2 regions of the Paenibacillus motobuensis genome follow, and region 2 is predicted to be linked to the other one. Evidence: predicted binding sites of a transcription regulator. Region 2 holds the regulator's gene; the other holds the start of a gene.
What was found. Region 2 encodes LexA, which represses DNA repair genes until DNA is damaged. Its sites were predicted from a motif close to CGAACATATGTTCG; they were not measured.

Region 1: a site for LexA is predicted at 2,612-2,625, ahead of ABD014_RS02460 (YhjD family protein). Genes of this name have one in related genera too.

The regions. Positions count from the first base shown of each region.
Region 1 covers NZ_BAAACX010000004.1:248,687-259,234, forward strand. The annotation lists gene ABD014_RS02445 (ABC transporter permease) at 1-727, opposite strand, end outside; gene ABD014_RS02450 (ABC transporter substrate-binding protein) at 804-1,928, opposite strand; tRNA gene ABD014_RS02455 (tRNA-Leu) at 2,340-2,423, opposite strand; gene ABD014_RS02460 (YhjD family protein) at 2,648-3,061, shown strand; gene ABD014_RS02465 (hypothetical protein) at 3,151-3,366, opposite strand; gene ABD014_RS02470 (hypothetical protein) at 3,524-3,850, opposite strand; gene ABD014_RS02475 (xanthine phosphoribosyltransferase) at 3,940-4,512, opposite strand; gene ABD014_RS02480 (YkvI family membrane protein) at 4,667-5,710, shown strand; gene ABD014_RS02485 (glycosyltransferase family 4 protein) at 5,831-6,952, opposite strand; gene ABD014_RS02490 (RsmB/NOP family class I SAM-dependent RNA methyltransferase) at 7,243-8,646, shown strand; gene ABD014_RS02495 (YjcZ family sporulation protein) at 8,811-8,909, shown strand; gene ABD014_RS02500 (Cof-type HAD-IIB family hydrolase) at 8,988-9,782, opposite strand; gene ABD014_RS02505 (pseudouridine synthase) at 9,805-10,548, opposite strand, start outside.
Region 2 covers NZ_BAAACX010000006.1:10,004-20,551, reverse strand. The annotation lists gene metH (methionine synthase) at 1-3,187, opposite strand, end outside; gene ABD014_RS03900 (FixH family protein) at 3,640-4,050, opposite strand; gene ABD014_RS03895 (HAD family hydrolase) at 4,087-4,884, opposite strand; gene ABD014_RS03890 (hypothetical protein) at 4,949-5,482, opposite strand; gene ABD014_RS03885 (DUF896 domain-containing protein) at 5,606-5,779, opposite strand; gene lexA (transcriptional repressor LexA) at 6,623-7,246, shown strand; gene ABD014_RS03875 (DUF2642 domain-containing protein) at 7,604-7,906, shown strand; gene ABD014_RS03870 (hypothetical protein) at 8,468-8,593, opposite strand; gene glnA (type I glutamate--ammonia ligase) at 9,225-10,548, opposite strand, start outside.

The DNA.
Region 1 (10,548 bases), on a different contig from region 2:
CTCCCGCGACCAATGATCCTATCCGAACTGCAAGTAAATTGTAATTCCCACCAACCAAGGCATAGGCTGTTGCATATGCCCCCATCCCATTAGCGAACAAAATTCCCAATGTACCGAAAACAGCAGGCGTCAGAATAGGCAGTCCGATTGTTCTCCAAAACTGCCATTTGCTTGCGCCTAACAGGGAAGCCGCCTCCTTCCACTGCTCCCGAATCCCGTAAAAGGAAGGGTACAACAGCAATAAAGCAAGGGGTACCTGAAAATACACATAAACCAGCACAAGTCCTGCCCAGCTATATAAATTGAAATCGGCGAACACGCTCCAGCCCCACTGCTTAAAGAGCAACGTAAACACCCCATTGCTGCCAAGCAGAATAATATAAGCGAACGCGAGCGGAACACCAGCAAAATTCGATGTCATATTAGACAGCATCAACAACCGATCCCGCACTTTTGATGAGAATCGCGTAATCGAATAAGCACAAATCAGTCCGACTACAATACCAATCACGCTGGAAAAAGTGGAAATCAACAAACTGTTCTTAATGGCTTTCAAATAAAATTCGCTATGGATAATCCGCGAATAATAATCAAGCGTAAAACCCGAACCGTTCCCTTGACTAATGCTTCCCGTCACCATCGACAGGATTGGAGCTAACTGAAACAGGATGATCATCACTACAAAAGGAACTAACCCTAGTAGGAACCATCGATTATTACGCTTCACGCCCTCACTCTCCTTCTTGTAAAAAAGGGTGGCGTCGTTCATCTGATGACGAAGACCTCCACCCCAGGATTGCTCATTAGTTCATATGAACAAGTACGCGTTCCTGCCAAAGCTGCGGAAGAGTCTTCGCGGTTTCTTCCCATACCTTGTAATCGTTAACCGGCTTTACGTTGGCATAAGCTTCTGCAGGCAATAGCTTGGCGGCTACCTCTTCAGGAAGCTGTACGGTGTCACGGATCGGCCTCGCATAACCTTTAGCCAGGTTAATCTGGCCATCGTCGCTTAAAATATATTCGCGGGCAAGCTTGGCGGCATTCGGATGTGGAGCATATTTGTTGATAATCGTTGCATAGCCGCTTACAACGCTGCCCTCTTTAGGAATAGCTACGCTGAATTTATCAGCACCCAATTGATCCTTATAGTTGAGAGCGTTAAAATCCCATAACAGCGTAACTTGAACCTCGCCCTTCTCTATGTTGGCTAGTGAAGCTTCTGCATTGGACAGACGCCCCTTCTTCGCAAGCTCTTCAAAGTAAGCTATTCCGGGCTCGATGTTCGATTCATCGCCGCCATAAGCCATTGCTGCCGCTAATACAGCCATTTGTGCTTGCGCTGCCTTCGTTACATCGCCGACAATGATTTTATAGTCGCCGTTCTTAAGATCCTCCCAGCTTTGCGGTGCCGATTGAACAAGCTGTGTATTCGTGAAGATTGAAATAGAACCCTGATAGCCGACCAGCCAGTGGCCTTCGCTATCCTTAGCCCAGTCCGGTACTTCATCCCAATAGGAGGTTTTATAGGGCTGCGTAACACCCTTATCAACCGCTACCGGTCCGAAGGCAATACCTACGTCACCGATATCGGCAGTAGGCTTGTCCTTCTCCGCCTCAAATTTGGCGATTTCCTCCGCACTCGACATGTCTGTATCTGTGTGTGCAAGAGAATATTTGCTCTTGAGATCCTCCCATGTATCCTTCCAGTTCGCCCAAGAATCCGGCATGCCGACGCTTATGACAGAGCCTTCTTCCTTCGCCTTGTCTTCCAGATCAGTTGCTGAAATTTCTTCCGTTGCAGGAGTAGCGCTCGCATTTCCGCTTGTAGTTGCTTCTTTGCTGTCTGAACCTCCACAAGCTGCCAGCATCAAAACAAATAAGCTTAGAACAAGACCCAATGCTAATTCTTTCTTTAACCAAAGTTTCATGTTTTTCGCACTCCCTGTGAATTAATGTGGGTTCATGATATATTCCCGTTGTTTCAGGCCCTCTTAAAGTATAGAAAGTGACTATTTGCGCGGGATTAACTAAAGGGTTTAAATTTATTAATTGCCAGTAAAAGTAGCAGGTTTTGTATTTGGAGCATAAAAGGAGTGTTAAAGGAGAGACGCTAGGTGTTGAAGCCGCAACATTAAACTGGCTGAATTCAAGATTCGATGCCGAATAGCTTCTTGATTGACTTCGTGTTAGATGTAGAATTTGATGTAGAATTTTAGGGGCAGCACAGTTCCAAGATTCCATCGGCCCATGTGATGAGCAACTGCCTGAATTTATTGAACATAAAAAAGGTTCCCAAACTGTCCGAGGGACAGATCAGAAACCTGTTATGGTTGGGATGATGCGGTCGAGAGGACTCGAACCTCCACGGGGGTTAGCCCACACGGACCTGAACCGTGCGCGTCTGCCAATTCCGCCACGACCGCATATTTTATGGTCTATTGCAGAACACTTCGTGTTCGCAGCGACAAGGTATATAATATCACGGCTAAATTATAGAGTCAACCATTTTAAATAAAATTTCATAATCGCTCCCCCTTTATTCTATAAGGCTTCTTGATGCTACCACTGCTTGGAAATCCCATTGTTATTTCTAATTATTTTGGATATAATAAGAACATTAGTTCGCATTTAGGGAGAAGGTGTTCATATGGCCGTACCCGGTATACTTGAAGAGGAGCTTGCCTTGATCAAGAGCGCTTTGCTGTTAAAGTTCGTGCGCCATGTATTCCAGCGGGATGCAAGAATTATTGAACAGAGCGGTGTATTGAAGAGTCCTGAGATCTATGTAGAGATGATCCAGGGCGGAGAACAACGAGCTGCCCTCGTATTATCCGAGATACAGACTGAATTCAATAAGCGTAAGATTAGACTGTACCAGATTCGGCAGGACGAGAACGGAATCTGGGCCGATTATACCTGTCGTGGATATCGCGGTGAGATGAGGATATTATGGTCCGGATTGCGCCATGAGATCAACTCCCGCATGCGGGCCTATCTGGGGGGAGATACTCCCAAGAGAAGCCGCCTGCAGCCAAATAGACGCGCCGCATCGGATTCCTGATTCCGATACCCCACGCATACAAATACAACTATCCCAGATGTAGGCCACGCTCGCCTCTCATCCAGGATAGTTGTCTTATGATCAGCTCTTTATTCCTCGAACGAAGGCCGAGGATCCTTAGCGGATTGAATCAAATAATTGCGGTCCAGCTTGACCATATTCCGGTTTGGCCTACGGACCAATACATGGGTCTCATCCCAGGCAACGATAATCCCTCTAACATCGTTCTCAGGAAGCGCATCCCTTACTACGCGTACCTTCTGCCCGGACAACCGATACTCATTCAGCTGCTCATCTGTTATCATCGTATTTACTTTTCACTCCCCTCTTCACTCCAATATGCCCCAAATATGCTGAACAGATCAAAATTCGGAAGAAGCCATCCGACTGAAGCTGTTCTGCCCAGCTATATAATTCTTCAAAAAAAGACCCCGCATCAGCTTGCGGAGTCCTCTATCCCTCTTAACGTTGTGCATGCTCCTTGCTGCCGTCGAACCAGAAGTCGAGCACCTTCGAAGACATTACTCTTTGCTCCAAATACCCGACCTGCTGCAGGCTGAATTCCTCTTTCCATGGCATGTCAAGCTCCTCGCACAGTTCAACAATCGTCAGCAGCTTCGACCACGCCACATAGCGCTTATACCAGAAGAATTGGGGATGCTCAAGCATATAGGGATAAAGGTCATCAAACTCTGTATGCTTACAATCGAGAGCCCGTTCAAAAGCAACCTTGGCTTCGGATAATTTTGAAATGAAAAACTCTGTAGGAACTACCGAATCTCTTCCCATCTTATAAGCCTCCTCTCCCTAGTAATCCTCATTATAACGAAAAAACATTAACCTGCAAAGGAGTCATGAAGAAATTGGAATAGCTATATTTATTCAGCGAAAATGACCTGCCCATTCTCCAGAGACTTGATCTTGGCCAGTGTCTCCAGACGGATTCCCTGATCACGAATTGCCTGTGCTCCAGATTGGAAGCACTTCTCCACCACGATTCCTGCACCAACTAACTTTGCGCCGGAGCGTTCAACAATTTTGATCAGGCCTTTGGCCGCATCGCCATTAGCAATAATATCATCAATGAACAGAACCCGGTCCTGCGCGTTGATCAGATCTCGGGATATCAGAATATCGGTTACGATACCTTTCGTAAAGGAGGGAACCCGTTCCTGAAGCATATCTGCTTCCTCCAGCAGCGTCTTCTTGCGGCGGGCAAATACGAGCGGTACCCCCAACGCATATGCCGTCGCGAACGCGATCGAAATGCCTGAGGATTCTACTGTCACGACGCGGGTTATCCCTTCACCGCGAAAACGCTCGGCGAATTCCCGGCCAAGCTCCATCATAAGCTCCGGGTCAACCTGATGGTTCAGCAGCTTGTCCAGCTTCAGTACTTCCTCCGAGACGACCACGCCTTCCTCGATAATCCTTTTTTTTAATTTATCCATCCTATTCTTCCTCCCGAGTCATAGTGTGTGTTCAAAAAGGCCAGTTTTGAACAATCTCTCATAGCAAATAATTTCATTTTTCAGTTTGAGTCATGTCCTCTTGAAACACAACATACCTTGTACTATATATAGCACACCCAGCAGGAGGAAGGCCATGAAAAATGCCGTTAAAATTTTGCAGATTGCATTCACTTATATAGGTACTGTCGTAGGCGCCGGCTTTGCAACCGGACAAGAGATACTCCAGTTTTTTACCCGCTACGGCAAATTAGGGATCTTGACGATTCTATTAGCTACCGCTCTGTTTATATGGCTAGGTACAAAAATGATGCTGCTGGCCAACAAGATTCAGGCCGTATCCTATGAAGACCTCAATCGCAAGCTGTTCGGCGAAAAAATAGGACAGGCTCTCAGCCTGTTCACGCTCATCGTTCTGCTCGGAGTCAATAGCGTTATGTTGGCCGGAGCCGGCTCCGTATTTAACGAGCATCTTGGACTCAACTATCAGATAGGCCTTTGGATTACGCTTATTAGTACCTATATACTGCTAGGTAGAGGAATTGACGGCATTATGAAGCTCAATTCGATCGTCGTTCCCATGATGATCGTTCTGTCGCTGGCCATCATTATCAATACGGCAGGGTCCCCGGGCGCAAACCGCTTCTTAACTATGGATACCGACACCGGCCTATTCTCGGCCTGGGCTTCTCCGCTCATGTACACCGCCTTCAATCTATCGATGGCCCAGGCCGTGCTCGTTCCGATCGGCAGCCATACGAGTAATCGCCGAGTCATCATATGGGGCGGTGTTCTCGGTGGCGCCGGGGTCGGCTTCATGCTTATGGCCGGCCATTTCGCCCTGTCCGCGAACATGCCGGGAATCTCCCAATTTGAAATACCCATGGGCAGCATTGCCCAGCAACTGGGAAGTGTAATCCAGCTCGTCTATATCCTGCTGATCTTCATGGAGATCTTCAGCACCTTCGTATCCGATATATATGGTGTCACCCTACAGCTCAGACAGCGATTAAATGTGTCTCCTCGGCTGCTCTCCGTCACGACTCTCTGTCTGTGCTATGTCACCAGCCAATTCGGCTTCAGTACATTGCTCTCGATCCTGTACCCGATGTTCGGCATATTCAGCCTGCTGTGGGCGGCGATGCTAGCGACCTACAATTCTAAGCAGATCAAACCATAAATGAAGTCCTTGAAGACACCATATATGCTGACATGTCAGACTTCCCTTAATATAGAAAAATCCACCTTTGCCCTTACAGGGCAAAGGTGGAAGACCAAATTACATTTTCACGAAATACGGTTATTGATACTCCAAATATAGCTTCTTCAATTCATACACGACCCGGTTCAACGAATAATGCTGCTTGGCATGATCCGAGCCAGTACGGGCCAACTCATAGCGAAAGGCCGGGTCGATGATCACCTGCTCCAATGCATCGGCAAGCGCCGATACGTCCCCCACCGGTACCAGCAGGCCATTCGAGCCGCTCTCAATCTGCTCGGAAATTCCACCGACATCTGTTCCCACCAACGCTAGACTGCATAGCGCTGCTTCAGCGAATACCGAACCGAATGCCTCCGCCCGCGACGGCAATACAAATACGTCAAAGAAAGGCACAAATTCTTCGGGGTGCAGGGTATATCCATAGAAGATCGTCTCATTATATATACCCAGTTCCTTAGCTAAATCCTCAAGCTCCTTGCGGATCGGGCCGTCGCCGATAATATGCAGCACATAATTCAATCCCCGCTCTTTGAGCTCCTTGCAGGCCCGGAGAAGGATATCCAACCCCTTGGCCGGAACAAGCCGGCATACCGTGACAAGCTGTGTCACTTCATTCTCATGAGGCACAGGCTTGAAGCGCCGCTCATCGAAACCGTTCGGTATAATGCCGATCTGTTCCGGATGGTCCACATAATCTGTTAAATAACTCTTGAATGAATGGGATACGGTGAACAACCGATCCGTACGCGCTTCAAGCTCTCTATACAGTGAAGTCAAGAAACGCTGCTCCAGGCTATCCGGCTTAATCCGCCCGTTCAATAGCAATTCACGCTCATAGCTGGAATGGATGCTCTGTAATACCGGAGTCTCCGGGAATACTTCCTTCATCGCCAGCCCAGCAATCGGATGATGAGCATGAATCAAATCGTAGGGCTTGTTCAAACGCAGCTTCGTCCACCATATATAGTCCTTGTAGGTTTGTATATATTTTTGCACAATCGGGCTGTCCTCATATTCATGCCAGTCAAATGTATGGAAATGGACAGGCTCATGTCCTTTATTTCTAATCCGTTTGGGAAGCGAAAATAATTCCATCTCCCAATGGGGAGAATTAAACCGTTCTTGTAAAGAAGGGATCATCGATGATACGCCTCCAGGCTGCTCTGGAGGGAAAAATAATGCCTGTAGCAGTTTCATAAGGGTTCTCCTTTGCTCTCTATCTTTCTATAGAGGTAGCTCAATCCAACCTTCTAGGTGCTGAAAACTGAACTTTTTGAACACAGATTATATGAGGTTGAACACTCACTATTACGCGGATGAACCGCTAATTCTTATTATGCCATAGGTAGAGTGGAACATCCATTCCCCTTTTTCTATCCAAAGCATCAATTTCCGTCAATACTCACTACAAACAAGCTTTTGAACAGAAGCATCCGGTGTGGTAAACTGCGAAAGGAATATTATTTGATCGAAAAGGAGCAACAAATATGTCAGACCGATCCCTGCCTGCAAATTTCAAGGAACAGATCATTCAGATGCTGGGACAAGTGGAAGGCAGCGCCTTTCTGAACAGTTATGAGCAACCACGTACCTATGGACTTCGTATCAATCAACTTAAATTGAAAACAGATGCTGCTATAGATGAACTGATCCAAGCCTTCAAGCTAAGACCCATACCTTGGTGCAGCACAGGCTACTATTATGAGGAAGATACCCGCCCTGGCAAACACCCTTACCATATGGCCGGACTCTACTATATCCAAGAGCCATCCGCTATGTCAGCCGTAGAACTGTTAGATCCGCAGCCAGGAGAGACCATTCTCGACCTCGCGGCTGCTCCAGGCGGCAAGACAACCCAAATCGCAGCGAAAATGAATGGACAAGGCCTGCTGATCAGTAATGAAATTCACCCGCAGCGAGCCAAAATATTAGCCGAAAATGTGGAACGGATGGGCATCCGGGGAGCGATCGTTACCCAAGCTACTCCACCCGAATTGTCGGCACGCTTCCCGCTAACCTTCGATCGGATCATGCTTGATGCCCCTTGCTCCGGAGAGGGCATGTTCCGCAAAGATTCTTCCGCCATCGAGGAATGGTCTCCAGCTGCGGTTGCGCTCTGCGCGAACCGACAATGGGACATCCTCCAGGATGCGATCGCCATGCTGAAGCCAGGCGGCACGCTCGCCTATTCAACTTGCACCTTCAATCGGACAGAAAATGAAGAAATGATCGCGCGGGTGCTGACTGAATATCCAGAAATGCACCTTAAAGCCGAGAAAAGAGTATGGCCCCATTTGCAGCAGGGTGAAGGGCATTATGTAGCCGTGCTGGAGCGAGATCAACAAGCAGGAGCTGCCTTAGGCAGTATAAACGAGGCAAGAGCCGATAAAAAGCGTGGCAAATCGTCTCGTGCCGGACGTGGGTCTAGCAAAGAACTGCTGAGCGCTTGGGAAGCCTTCACCACCTGGGCCAAGCTCGATTTGCCAGGCTTCCAAGCAGACGGAGGGATACCCGTCCTGTTCGGCGAAGCTCTGTATTTACTGCCCCGCAGTGATCAACTGGCCGTAGATATGGAACTGCTATCCGGGATCAAGGTTCCCCGTGCAGGTCTTCACCTCGGCGATTACCGCAAAAATCGCTTCGTGCCCGCACACGCCCTGGCGATGGCTGCCGAGGCAGAGGATGAAACCCGGGTAGTAGCCCTGGAGAGCTTTTCCCCCGAGCTTGCCGCTTATCTTCACGGCGAGACCTTCAGCGTATCTACAGAGCTTCGCGGATGGGTAATCGTGGCCGTCAAATGCGGCAGTGGCAGCTATCCGCTTGGATGGGGCAAAGCCAGTGGGGGGCAGTTGAAGAATCATCTTCCCAAAGGACTTCGTCTCATGCATTAATGATCAGACATCCTAAGCATTAGATAAAACGGGTGGTTCGCCCAGAGGCTAAGCCCCTGTTTTATGTGAACCATGGTAGAAGTCCATACCATATTCGCTGAATAACATAAAATACCGTATCCCGTGATGAACGGGAACAAGTTAAGACCAAGGGAGGAATCACGATGGGCGAAGTATATGGCGGTGGTTTGTGGACTTCGACAGGTGTCATTCTTGTACTGTTCATCCTGCTCGTTATCATCACCCGTGCATTTTTCATCTAATGTGAATGACTAAGACAAAGAGCGGGGGAACTTTATGTTCCTCCGCTCTTTCTTATTCTGTATGATTCTGTACGAATTCTACAGACAATACTTCTGCAAGGCGATCTTAACGCCTTCCTCATTATTGGAAGCTGTCATGACATCGGCTACATCCTTGACTTCCTGTGGCGAGTTGTCCATAGCAATACCCAGACCGGCATATTCCAACATCGTTAAGTCATTATAATAATTACCGATGGCCAGCACATTCTCTACAGGTATTCCTCGCATTTCCGCTAAATGCTTCAGCGCTGAGCCTTTGGAGGAATCCTTATGCATCAGATCAATGAAATAATCGCCACTGCGAAGTACGTTGAACTCATGTGTCCAGGTACTCCATTCCTCCATAATCTTATCCATCACCGGAATGTCCCCAGATAAGGTCATCTTCACAAATGGATCATCCAGAGGACGCTCAGTGAGATCCTTCGGCTCGATCAGAAACTTATGGTACATATCGAGCGCTTCCTGGCTAAGCCCGGATGCTCCCTCTACATATAATCCAAAAGTCGTATTTAGATCATAATGCACATTGTTCTGCTCGCAATATTGGATGTAAGGTTTCAATCCCTCGCTGCGCATCTCGAAGTGGTGGATGACCCGTTCACCCTTAACGCTAACTGTAGCCGCGCCATTATGCGTGATCGCATATCCTTCCAATCCCATCTGCTCCATATAAGGAATACAGCTGAACGGAGCACGACCGGTACATAGCACAAACTCTGCCCCTTGACCGGCAATCTGCTTAATCACTTCAATAGTTCCCGGTGTCAAGACATGATCATCCGTCAGAAGCGTCCCATCTACGTCCAGAGCTATCAATTTATACTTCATCTCTCACCACTCCTCTTATTTTCTATTTCTTTATATTCTTCAACGCCTCCAGCTCGGCTGCAGTCAATTCGCGGAAAGAGCCTAGCGGTAGCGAAGCATCCAACTCCAGCGGCCCCATAGATACCCTTTTTAGATAGGTTACCTTGGAGCCGACGGCTTCGAACATCCGCTTAACCTGATGGAACTTCCCCTCAGAGATCGTCAGGGATATTCGTGATTTAACCATCCCGTCGTCGTATTCTCCATATTCCAGGATCTGCAGCTGTGCAGGCATCGTCACATACCCATCATCGAGCTGCACTCCCGTCTGGAACCGGGAAATTTCCGCTTCACCAATACGTCCGATACAGTCCGCCAAATAAGTCTTAGGCACATGCTTGCGCGGGGACAGCAGATCATGAGTGAGTCCGCCGTCATTGGTCAGCAGCAGCAGCCCTTCTGTATCTTTATCCAGTCTTCCAACAGGAAAAGGTGCAAATACCTTGAACTCATCCGGTAGCAGATCGATGACAGTCCGATCCCTTAAATCCTCAGTCGCGGAAATAACGCCCGGCGGCTTGTGCAGCATGATATATATGAATTCCCGATAGACGATACGTTCTCCGTCAATCTCGATCGCATCCAGTTCGGGATCAGCCTGTGCACCGCTATCCTTCACAACAGATCCGTTCAATGAAATCCGCCCTTGCTTCACCATCTTCTTCAGATCCGAGCGTGATCCATATCCTAGATTACCAAGAATCTTATCGATTCTCTGTGTCTTCTT
Region 2 (10,548 bases):
AAATATCTCGCATAATATGATGCACCCGTTCCGCAAGTCCTTCTGCCGTCTCCAGAGCAACAGCTTGAAGCGCATGCGACCGCAAGTAATCTCCACTGTCCTTCCAGTTCTCAGACAATTCACGTACACCTTGTCCAGCCGTAACGACGAGGAAACCTACATAATCCATAATACCACTGTCCACAGGCTTCAGAAAATCCGCCAGACATAAATACGGTTCAACCTGTTGTCTCGGGAAGCTAAAAGTTTTGAGGACTTTGCTGTGATCTTCCGGATCATACACGATAATATCATTGCCTGACGATTGAGCCGGGAAGAACCGATACATTGCATTTGCCCGAATAATACCATCACGGGCAGCATGCGCTAGAATCTCGTCCACCGTCTCCTTCAATTGTACGGCCTTTGGATCGCCCTTGGCGAGCAGTTGCTCTACCGAGCCTCGTAATCCCAAATGATGTCCTAACAGCATTTGCATATTAATATATGGAATAATGTGCTGAATCGGATAATCTCTTAAAATGTGACGATCCAAATCTGGTGGCTGATATACTGGCACATCTAGCGATACTTTTGAGCGTTCAACCCGGGTTAGCTGTGGCAGTGGAGCCTTCTCGGCGACCTTGGAATCCGCTTCTTTCTCCACTTCCATCTCCAGCCTCATCTTCTCACGCTGTTCCTTATCCATAAGCTTGTTGGCCAGATCGAGCCCATCCATCGCATCCTTGGCATAGACGACAAGCCCATTATACTCGGGACGAATCCGTGTCCGCGTGAATTTGCGTGTCAGCGCCGCTCCGCCGACCATGATCGGCACATCGATTCCCGCTCCTCGCAAGTCTTGTGCCGTAGCAACCATCTGCTGAGCCGACTTGACGAGCAGACCGGATAGTCCGATCGCATCGGCTTTCTCCTCCCGGTAAGCTTCAATAATACGCTCCGGTGGTACTTTTATGCCCAAATTCACGATCTTGTAACCGTTATTGGAGAGAATGATCTCTACCAGGTTTTTACCGATATCATGGACGTCGCCCTTGACGGTAGCCAGCAGAATCTTGCCTTTGACAGATGTCTCATTCTTCTCCATGAAGTTCTCCAGGAAGGCTACTGATGCCTTCATGACCTCAGCGCTCTGCAGCACCTCCGCCACGATAAGCTCATTGTTGTTAAACAGGCGTCCGACCTCTTCCATTCCGGCCATCAGGGGACCGTTGATGACCTCAAGCGCGCTGTAGCGATTCAACGCTTCCTCCAGATCGGGAATCAGACCTTCCTTCGTACCCTCCACAACGTAAGAAGCTAGCCGTTCCTCAAGCGACAGATTCACTGCCTTTTCCTTCTTCTCTACCTTCTTGTTGCGGAAAGCAGCGACAAATGCAGCCAAAGTCTTGTCATTCGTATTATAGATCAGCTCTTCAGCTAATTTACGTTCCTCCTCAGGAATCGAAGCATAACGTTCCAACTTCTCGGTATTTACAATCGCATAATCTAGCCCTGCCTTCGTACATTCATACAAGAAGACAGAATTCAGTACCTCGCGTCCCGCTTCCGGCAAGCCGAAGGAGACGTTACTGATTCCAAGTACTGTATGACAAGCAGGCAGTTCCTGCTTAATTAGACGAATACCTTCGATCGTCTCCTTAGCCGAGCCGATATATTGCTCATCCCCCGTCCCGACCGGGAAGACCAATGGGTCAAAAATGATATCCTCCGCAGAAAGGCCGTACTTATTCACAAGCAAATCATGTGAACGCTTGGCAACTTCTAGTTTGTTCTCTCGCGAGATCGCTTGCCCTTGCTCATCAATCGTGCCAACGACAACCGCTGCCCCATATTTGTGAATAAGCGGGGTTACGTTCTCGAATTTTTCTTCACCATCTTCAAGATTAATGGAGTTAATTATCGACTTGCCCTGACAGTATGACAGAGCGAGGTCCAGCACCTTGGGATCCGTCGTATCGATCATTAGCGGTACCTTCACCTTCTTGGCTACAAGCTCCAAGAATAGCTTCATATCCTGGGCTTCGTCGCGATCCGGATCTTGGACACAAACATCAATTACCTGAGCTCCATTCTTCACTTGAGCACGGGCGATCTCCGACGCCTCCTCATATTTCCCCTCTACAATAAGGCGTTTGAACTTGCGCGATCCAAGTACGTTCGTTCTCTCACCAATCATATACGGACGGTTGTCAGCTTCAACATAGACTGGATCTATACCGGATAATGCCGGCGGATGCTCGCCGCTAATCGTTCTCGGTTCGAAGCGGCTCATCTTATCTGCCATAGCAGCAATATGAGCAGGGGTCGTCCCACAGCAGCCACCTGCGATGTTCAGCCAGCCTTGCTCAGCGAAGCCTGCCAGCTTCTGGGCCAGCGAATCCGGAGATTCGTGATAATTACCATTCTCATCGGGCAGCCCGGCATTTGGATAGCAGCTTATAGCTGTTCTGGCCATATCGGACAAGGTTCTGATATGATCACGCATGAATTCTGGTCCGGTAGCACAGTTGAGTCCAATCGAGATCGGCTTCAAATGCTCCAGCGAGATATAGAATGCTTCGATATTCTGTCCAGCCAGTGTCGTTCCCATCGGCTCGATGGTACCGGATATCATGAGAGGCAGTCTTATTCCGGACTTCTCATAAGCTCGGGTAAGTCCGATACTCCCCGCCTTCACATTTAGCGTATCCTGCGATGTCTCAAGTAGCAGTACATCGACACCAGCCTCGATTAATGCCAGCGCTTGTTCCTCATAGCTATCTATAAGCTCGTCAAAAGTGACTCCACCTGTAACCGATAATGTCTTCGTCGTGGGGCCAAGAGCACCAACGACGTAGCGCGGATGTTCCGGCGTGCTATATTTATCAGCCGCAGCAATCGCCAGACGCGCAGCTGCCAAGTTAATCTCGCGCGCTTGGTCCTGCAACCCGTATTCAGCAAGGACTATGGAGGTGGCGCCGAATGTATTCGTCTCGATTAGATCGGCTCCCGCTTCCAGGTATTGCTCATGAATATTCTGAATTACATCCGGACGGGTGAGCACAAGCATTTCATTACAACCATCCAGGTCTTCCCCGCCGAAATCGGCCGGAGACAGGTCCTTCTGCTGAATCATGGTGCCCATAGCCCCATCGAGGATTAATATTCGTTCTTTCATTCTGGACTCTAGACTTGGTTTACTCATGTTCAATCCCTCCCGCAAAACGTTAAGTTTTAGTGTATCAGAAGTCAGCCATTAAGAAAAGATGCAAATACAAATCAGAAAGTACGCGCCATGACTGATCTTAGCACTGAATTTCAAGCGTCGATCCAAACGCGGCTATCACATAGCAGGATGTATTTAACTCTATAAAAAATTAATTAATGAACAGGTAATCGCATCAAGGTAATGAGAATTAAAAACACGAATAAATTTTATGAATATATAAAAAATGTTCGTGATTATTTCGTTCTGATTAATAAGTAAAAAGCCAACTCTACACTTCGATCCGTCGAGCAGAACTAACGTTAGGCCTCTGTTCCCATTTGTAGTTCTGGACTTCGCAGTGACAAATATGCAAATCAGAGAAGGACATAAAAAAACTGCCCTTCGTAATGAAGAGCAGCTCTCTTGACATAACATTTGCATCCTAGGCCTTACTCAAAAACTGTAAATTTCTCTGATGGCATCGAATGCTGATCTCTGGCCGTAACATGGGAGATGACTTGATAGTTGCCTGCCTCTTTAAAGGTCTTCTCCAGTACGTAGGTCCCCTCTCCAGCACTCTTGACGGTTAACTTACTATGCTGATCTTCGGCATCCCCGTCCTTCCAAATCTCAAACATGACCTCTTTGGCGTCATCCACCGTCTCCCCTTGTTGCGTTACCTTGGCCTCAAAACGAACCTTCTCGCCTACTTGAATCTCAGTTGGATTCACTTGAAGCCCCACCTGAATAGGTTCCATAGCCATGTTGTCTGCATGATTGCCGGATTTCTTATCTCCGCAACCACTGATCACGATGAGAACAAGCGCGAATATCAGAACACTCCAGCTTCTTCTTCGCATGCTATCTTCCTTTCTCATGAATCTTAACGGCGATATCTATTCAGCTAATTCCGCAATAATCTGGTGCAATTGGGACAGATGAGTAATTTCATAATCCGGCACGATCTCATCATTGCGGGTCTTCTCATCCCGATTGATCCATACGGCGTTAATGCCTACACTAAGCGCTCCGCGAATATCGGTCGTAAGCTTGTCCCCAACCATTAAAGTCTCTTCGGGCTCTGTTCCTAATTGCTCAAGCGCATGCTTGAAGATCATGGAATCCGGTTTGCCTTTGCCGAAGCTGCCGGAGATAATGATCTTATCGAAGTAACCAGATAGCTCTGGCACTCCATCCAGCTTCTCTTGTTGCAGGGCAGGGCAGCCATTCGTTAGTAGAAGCAGCTTAACCTTCCCCTTCAACTCCTGCAAGATTTGGAATGTCTCTTCATATACATAAGCACGTTCCCGTCGTTCTGCAGCAAAACCTTCTGCAAGCTCGGCGGCTAATTCATCGTTAGCAATACCGAGGGCAAGCAAGCCGCGTCGCCAAGACTCCTTGCGGTAGATCGGTGCCAGTTCTTCAAGCTGACGGAACTCCGGCTGTTCCCCAGCTGAGAAGTTAGCCCATAGCCCTTCAAATGGATTAATCCCGATCATTTTCGTAAATGAAAATGTCTCATAGGATTCATACAATTCCCTAGCTTCTCTGCGGACAGCTGCTTCCAGTTCTATCGGGTTGCAGCCCGTTACCGCCTCTGCCTTGCGACATGTCTCCTCGAAAGCCTCTTTTACGCTCCGATCATCCCAGAGCAATGTATCATCCAAATCAAAGCATACCGCTTTTATGGTCACTTCGACCACTCCTCCCTCTCCCATGCCAAAATGCATCATTTGCTATGCGCTCTCCAGAAATTCCCTACTCTCTCTCAAACGGAACATGATGAGTATGCGCGAACTGCTCCAGACGGTCTCCCATAGCTGCCGTATCAAACTGATTACGAGTACGATAGAATACCCAATTCGCATCCTTAATCTTAGGCACGATCATAATCTTCTTGCGGCTGACTTTGATTTTGCTAATGTTGCCTGCTTCCAGAATTCGGTCGCGGTTGTACTTGGTTGTATATACCCAGTTCTTGTTAATGCGTAGATAGGGTCTTCTCATGAACAAGGTGAAGGCGAGCAGTAAGTACAGCCCAATCGTCAGCCAATAGAGCCAGGTACTCATATCCGCTGAATTACCGATCATTCCAACGGTTGAATACAATAGGGCGATGAACACTAACACTCCTGGCAGGATGATATTGCGCCCCCGGAAAATGTCGCCCTCCCCTCTTGGGCCAAGCGATTTCCGCGGGTTGGATGCCGCGCCTGTCGTGATCGTAGGCCCTTTCCCTTTCTGGTTCAGTCTTTTTTGATTGCGTTCTACTTTTCTGTCAAATGAACCCATACTCTGTCCTCCTCATATTAATAGCGCTATCAACAGTATAAGCCTACGACTTGTCCAGCCAATCAAGCCCCACACATGTTCGTAAGCCGCATGTTATGTATAGCCAGGCCCAAAAGGGCCGGCTTACTCATCGACGATTTCGATTTGTTCTAATCTTTGACGGAAATTCGCCCGGAAATTCTCGAGATATCTCTCGCGCAGCTTAGCTCTCTCCAGAATCTCTTCTTCGGTTAACCCCACAGATTTATGTTTGCGGGCCAATTCATTGATCCGCGCAACAACAGATTCTATATCCATAAGTCCCTCCCCAAGTCATTAGTCTTTTATGTTACAGCTCTCATCCTCATATATAGAAGAGATTCAAGCCGTATTTACCACTCATGCAAAGCAGCAATTATTCATACTCTGACATGAGAAAAAGAGCTTGTCAAGGCAGTGCCGCCTTTAGTGCAAGCTCTCTTCATTATATAGTAATTTCTGTTCATCGTAAAACAATATCGACATTCATTCAGCAGACCACTAGAAACGAACTTGCAACTGATTAGTTAGGGAGAACCAACACTTCCCCAGCTTGTATCGAACTCACATGCTTTCCATTAACACGCTTGATTGAATCTATATATTTTCTTATGTCTTTGCCCTGGGGTTTATGCTCAGAAGCAATCTCCCATAACGTATCACCCGGCATAACAATAACTGTCTCCAACGGTTTCTTATTAGCGTTATCATTCGATGAGGCAAAAGCCGAGACCACCCCTGTACAGGTTAACAATAGTAGTACCAGCACCAACATCGTTCTCTTAGCTGTTCTAGAAAGATGGGTGCTCCGTCTCCCTGACGATATAGAAGGTTTCTGAACCGGCTCCGTATAAATACTCTTATATGTGCTATATTTAAGCATTATCCTCACTCCAAACAAGTGTTCTTATTACTGAAAATAATATAACACGAACATTTGTTTGATTCAATACTTTTTTTCGAACATTCGTTCTCCATTTTTTATACAGCATTCGCCGGCTTATATTCGGTATATATGTATGAAATAGGCTCAAAAACCTATATAGTTAGAACTTATGTTTGTACGAACGGTAGTTCTATGTTATAATTTTTCCAAACGTTACTAAGTGGAGTTGATTGGTTATGTCTAAGGTGTCCAGCCGCCAGCAAGCAATCTTGGAATTTATTCGCAGCGAAGTACGAACGAAAGGATATCCCCCCTCCGTCCGTGAAATTGGAGAAGCCGTTGGACTAGCCTCCAGCTCTACGGTACACGGACATCTGGATCGTCTGGAGAAGAAGGGATTCATTCGACGTGACCCTACCAAACCGAGAGCTATTGAGCTACTTGGCGAGGAATCCGAAAGCGCCGGTCTGTTCGCCCATTCGGTAGCACGCGTTCCTGTCGTCGGGAAAGTAACAGCAGGCGTGCCGATTACAGCAACCGAGAATATAGAGGATTACTTTCCATTGCCTAATCATTATGCGAACGATGGCGAGATTTTCATGTTATCCGTTGTCGGCGACAGCATGATTGAAGCCGGAATCCATAATGGGGATTATGTTATCGTAAGGCAACAGCAGACCGCGAACAACGGCGATATCGTCGTAGCAATGACTGAGGAAGATGAAGCAACGGTCAAGACCTTCTATAAAGAGAAGGATCATATCCGCCTTCAGCCGGAGAATCCAACCATGGAGCCCCTTCGCTTGAAGCACGTAAGCATCCTCGGCAAAGTCATTGGCCTCTTCCGGGATTTTCATTAATCTTGATTTTATACAATGGATTGTGTGTTCAGACGAATCCCATTTAACGGGAAAATAGATGCAATCCGAAATTGGCTAAAGTGTGACTACCCATTATTAATTGACAACTTAATACTGTAAGAAGCAAGAGGCATCCCTCGTGGGATGCCTTTTAATTTACAATTATAAATACTTCCTTCTCTTCTTCCCAATTTCAAACGCTTTATCAAATCTCTCTTCTCAACGTTGACTTGAAAAACTTGTATTAATCCCAAAAATGGGCCTTTGATTATTTTATTTCTGAATTCTAGGCAACCGCCCAGTTGTTTTATAGGCAAATGCATAGAATGTCGTATAAAATTTTTGGGAGGTAATTTTTTGAACAGTTATCCAATGATGAATCAAATGTCCAACATGCCTAACGTTTCTAATATGGCTAACATGCCCTATAAGCATCACATGCATCACATGCATCATCAAGCTATCATTAACCATCCTGTAGATAAATGCGTTGTCGAGTGTTTAATGTCCCTTATGGGCAGAATTGTCATTCTTGAGACTACTCGCGGCAGACTCGACGGATGCATCATCGATGTCAAACAAGACCACGTCGTGCTTGAAGAAAGACATAAGAAGTTTATTGTTCGCATTTGCGAAATTGTTTGGATCATGCCTGAATAATAGAACATAAGGGGGGCTAGTCCCCCTAGTAAAATTCTCAGTCCTTTGGCTTCCCGGCGGGAAGTTCTAAGGACATTATTATTGTTCCGGGAAAGGCTTAAAGTGTTACTTAGATTAATACCCGTACCTTGGTGCATCCGAGACTTGACCATCATATTTATTATGCTATCGTATTTAATGTACGAGTATATTACTGATTCTCGTATACCCGAAATACAAGGACTGGTACTTAGGGATGTTCGCAAAGGCTATAGGGATGCAGCATCTTTTTAATTTGGCTATGTAATATTCAGGGGTTTATATAAGTTAATGATTATACACTATACGATATGGGGTATGAAACGTGGAATTTCTAGTTTTTGCTTCCAGCCTGACCGCATTGATTTTTTCGATAGTTGCTTTTGTTCGTACAATAAAGCGAAGGTAATTAAATCTTATTTTGAATCTGATCTCCACCACAGTTCAAAAGTTCCGCCAGCATAAAGCCAGCGGAGCTATTGATCAGGTGTCATCAGATTGCGCTACGGGTGACGCTAAATTCATGTAACTAAAATTAATGAGTTAAATAAAGAAGGCTCTTGTAATGATAACAAGCAGAATGAAGAGTACTAAAATCGCTGCTGTAGATGTAAATAGTCCTCCTCCGTATCCACCGCCACAACCTACACCGCCAACTACTTCGCTCATTTGTGCTTTCCTCCTTGTATTTAAAGTACACACTATCCTATTCAACTTTTGATAAACAGATTGGACATATTCACCTGTGATTCGGTCTATTTACCAAGTACTTGTACCACTTTAGGATTAGCAGTAGTTATCGGCTACATAAGACGAGAAAGCTATGTACACCGTCCAAAAAAATGAATCAACAATTACGAGAAATTGCAGGATCTGTCAAAAACAACCCCCCACGCCATACGACACAAGGGGTTGCGCTGCGTTGTTACTACTAACGCTACTGTATCCCAATTTTTTGGTATTCCTCTAAGTTCATCACTTTTAAAATGTTCTTAGGACAATAACAAGGAGTATATAAAGAACCAAGATTACAGCAGTTGAGGTCCCAATTCCTCCGAATCCAGGACCGCAAAAACCTCCTCCACCAACTAATTCACCCATCTAATTACCTCCTTTGTTATATGGTACAGTGCATCTTATTCAAATGCCCGTTACAAAGATTAGGTATACATCCCTATACGCGGCCTATTTATTAGTTACTTGTATTACAAGTTAAATCCTCCGCTATCTGGATTTATCGGGGTTCAAGACGACCCCAAACAAAAATCCCCCACGCCTTAAGGCGCAAGGGATTCCTCGATTAATACAAAGTCATATATTGGTCACGTTCCCATTGGTGGACTTGCATTCTAAACATATCCCATTCGATGGCTTTCAACTCATAGAAATGGGTCATAGCATGATCGCCGAGAGCATCAGCCATGATATCGCTGCGCACCAATTCACCAATAGCTTCCTTGAGGTCTACAGGCAAGCTTGGAATACCTTCTTCGATACGCTCTTCGTCAGACATCACGTAGATGTTACGATCAACGGGTTGAACGAGCGGCAGCTTTCTCTTGATGCCATCAAGACCTGCCTTGAGCATTACAGCAAGTGCAAGGTATGGGTTAGCAGCCGGGTCAGGGTTGCGGACCTCAACGCGGGTACTAATACCACGGGAGGCCGGAATACGAATCATCGGGCTACGATTACTGGAGGACCAAGCTACATAGCATGGTGCTTCATAACCAGGCACGAGACGTTTATAAGAGTTCACAGTTGGGTTGGTTACAGCGGCGAAAGCGCGCGCATGGGTCAAAATACCGGCCATGTAGTGCCGAGCGTCTTGGCTCAGGCCAAGCTCATCCTTCTCATCATAGAAAGCATTTGTCTTACCCTTGAACAAGGACTGGTGACAGTGCATTCCGGAACCACTCACACCATACAATGGCTTCGGCATAAATGTAGCATGCAAGCCATGCTGACGAGCGATCGTCTTAACAACCAATTTGAAGGTTTGAATTTGGTCGGCCGCTTTAATTGCCTTCGCATATTTGAAGTCAATTTCGTGTTGGCCAGGAGCTACCTCATGGTGGGAAGCTTCGATTTCAAAGCCCATTTCTTCAAGTGTCAGCACGATCTCACGGCGGCAGTTCTCACCAAGGTCCGTCGGTGCAAGGTCGAAATAACCACCTTGGTCATTGAGCTCCATCGTAGGGTTACCCTTCTCATCCGTCTTGAACAGGAAGAATTCTGGCTCAGGTCCGACATTCATCGAAGTATAGCCCATCTCTTCGGCTTCCTTCAGCACACGCTTCAGGATATTGCGCGGGTCACCAGCGAATGGTGTGCCGTCAGGCATGTACACATCACAGATTAAGCGGGCAATACGATCCTCACTAATCCAAGGAAAGATAACCCAAGTTTCCAAATCCGGAACCAGATACATGTCAGATTCTTCGATCCGCACATAGCCTTCAATAGATGAACCGTCGAACATCATCTTGTTGTCCAGCGCTTTCTCCAACTGGCTTACCGGAATTTCTACGTTCTTAATCGTTCCGAGCAGATCAGTAAATTGCAGACGGATAAAGCGGACATTCTCTTCTTTGGCGATTCGCAGAATATCTTCCTTGCTGTAA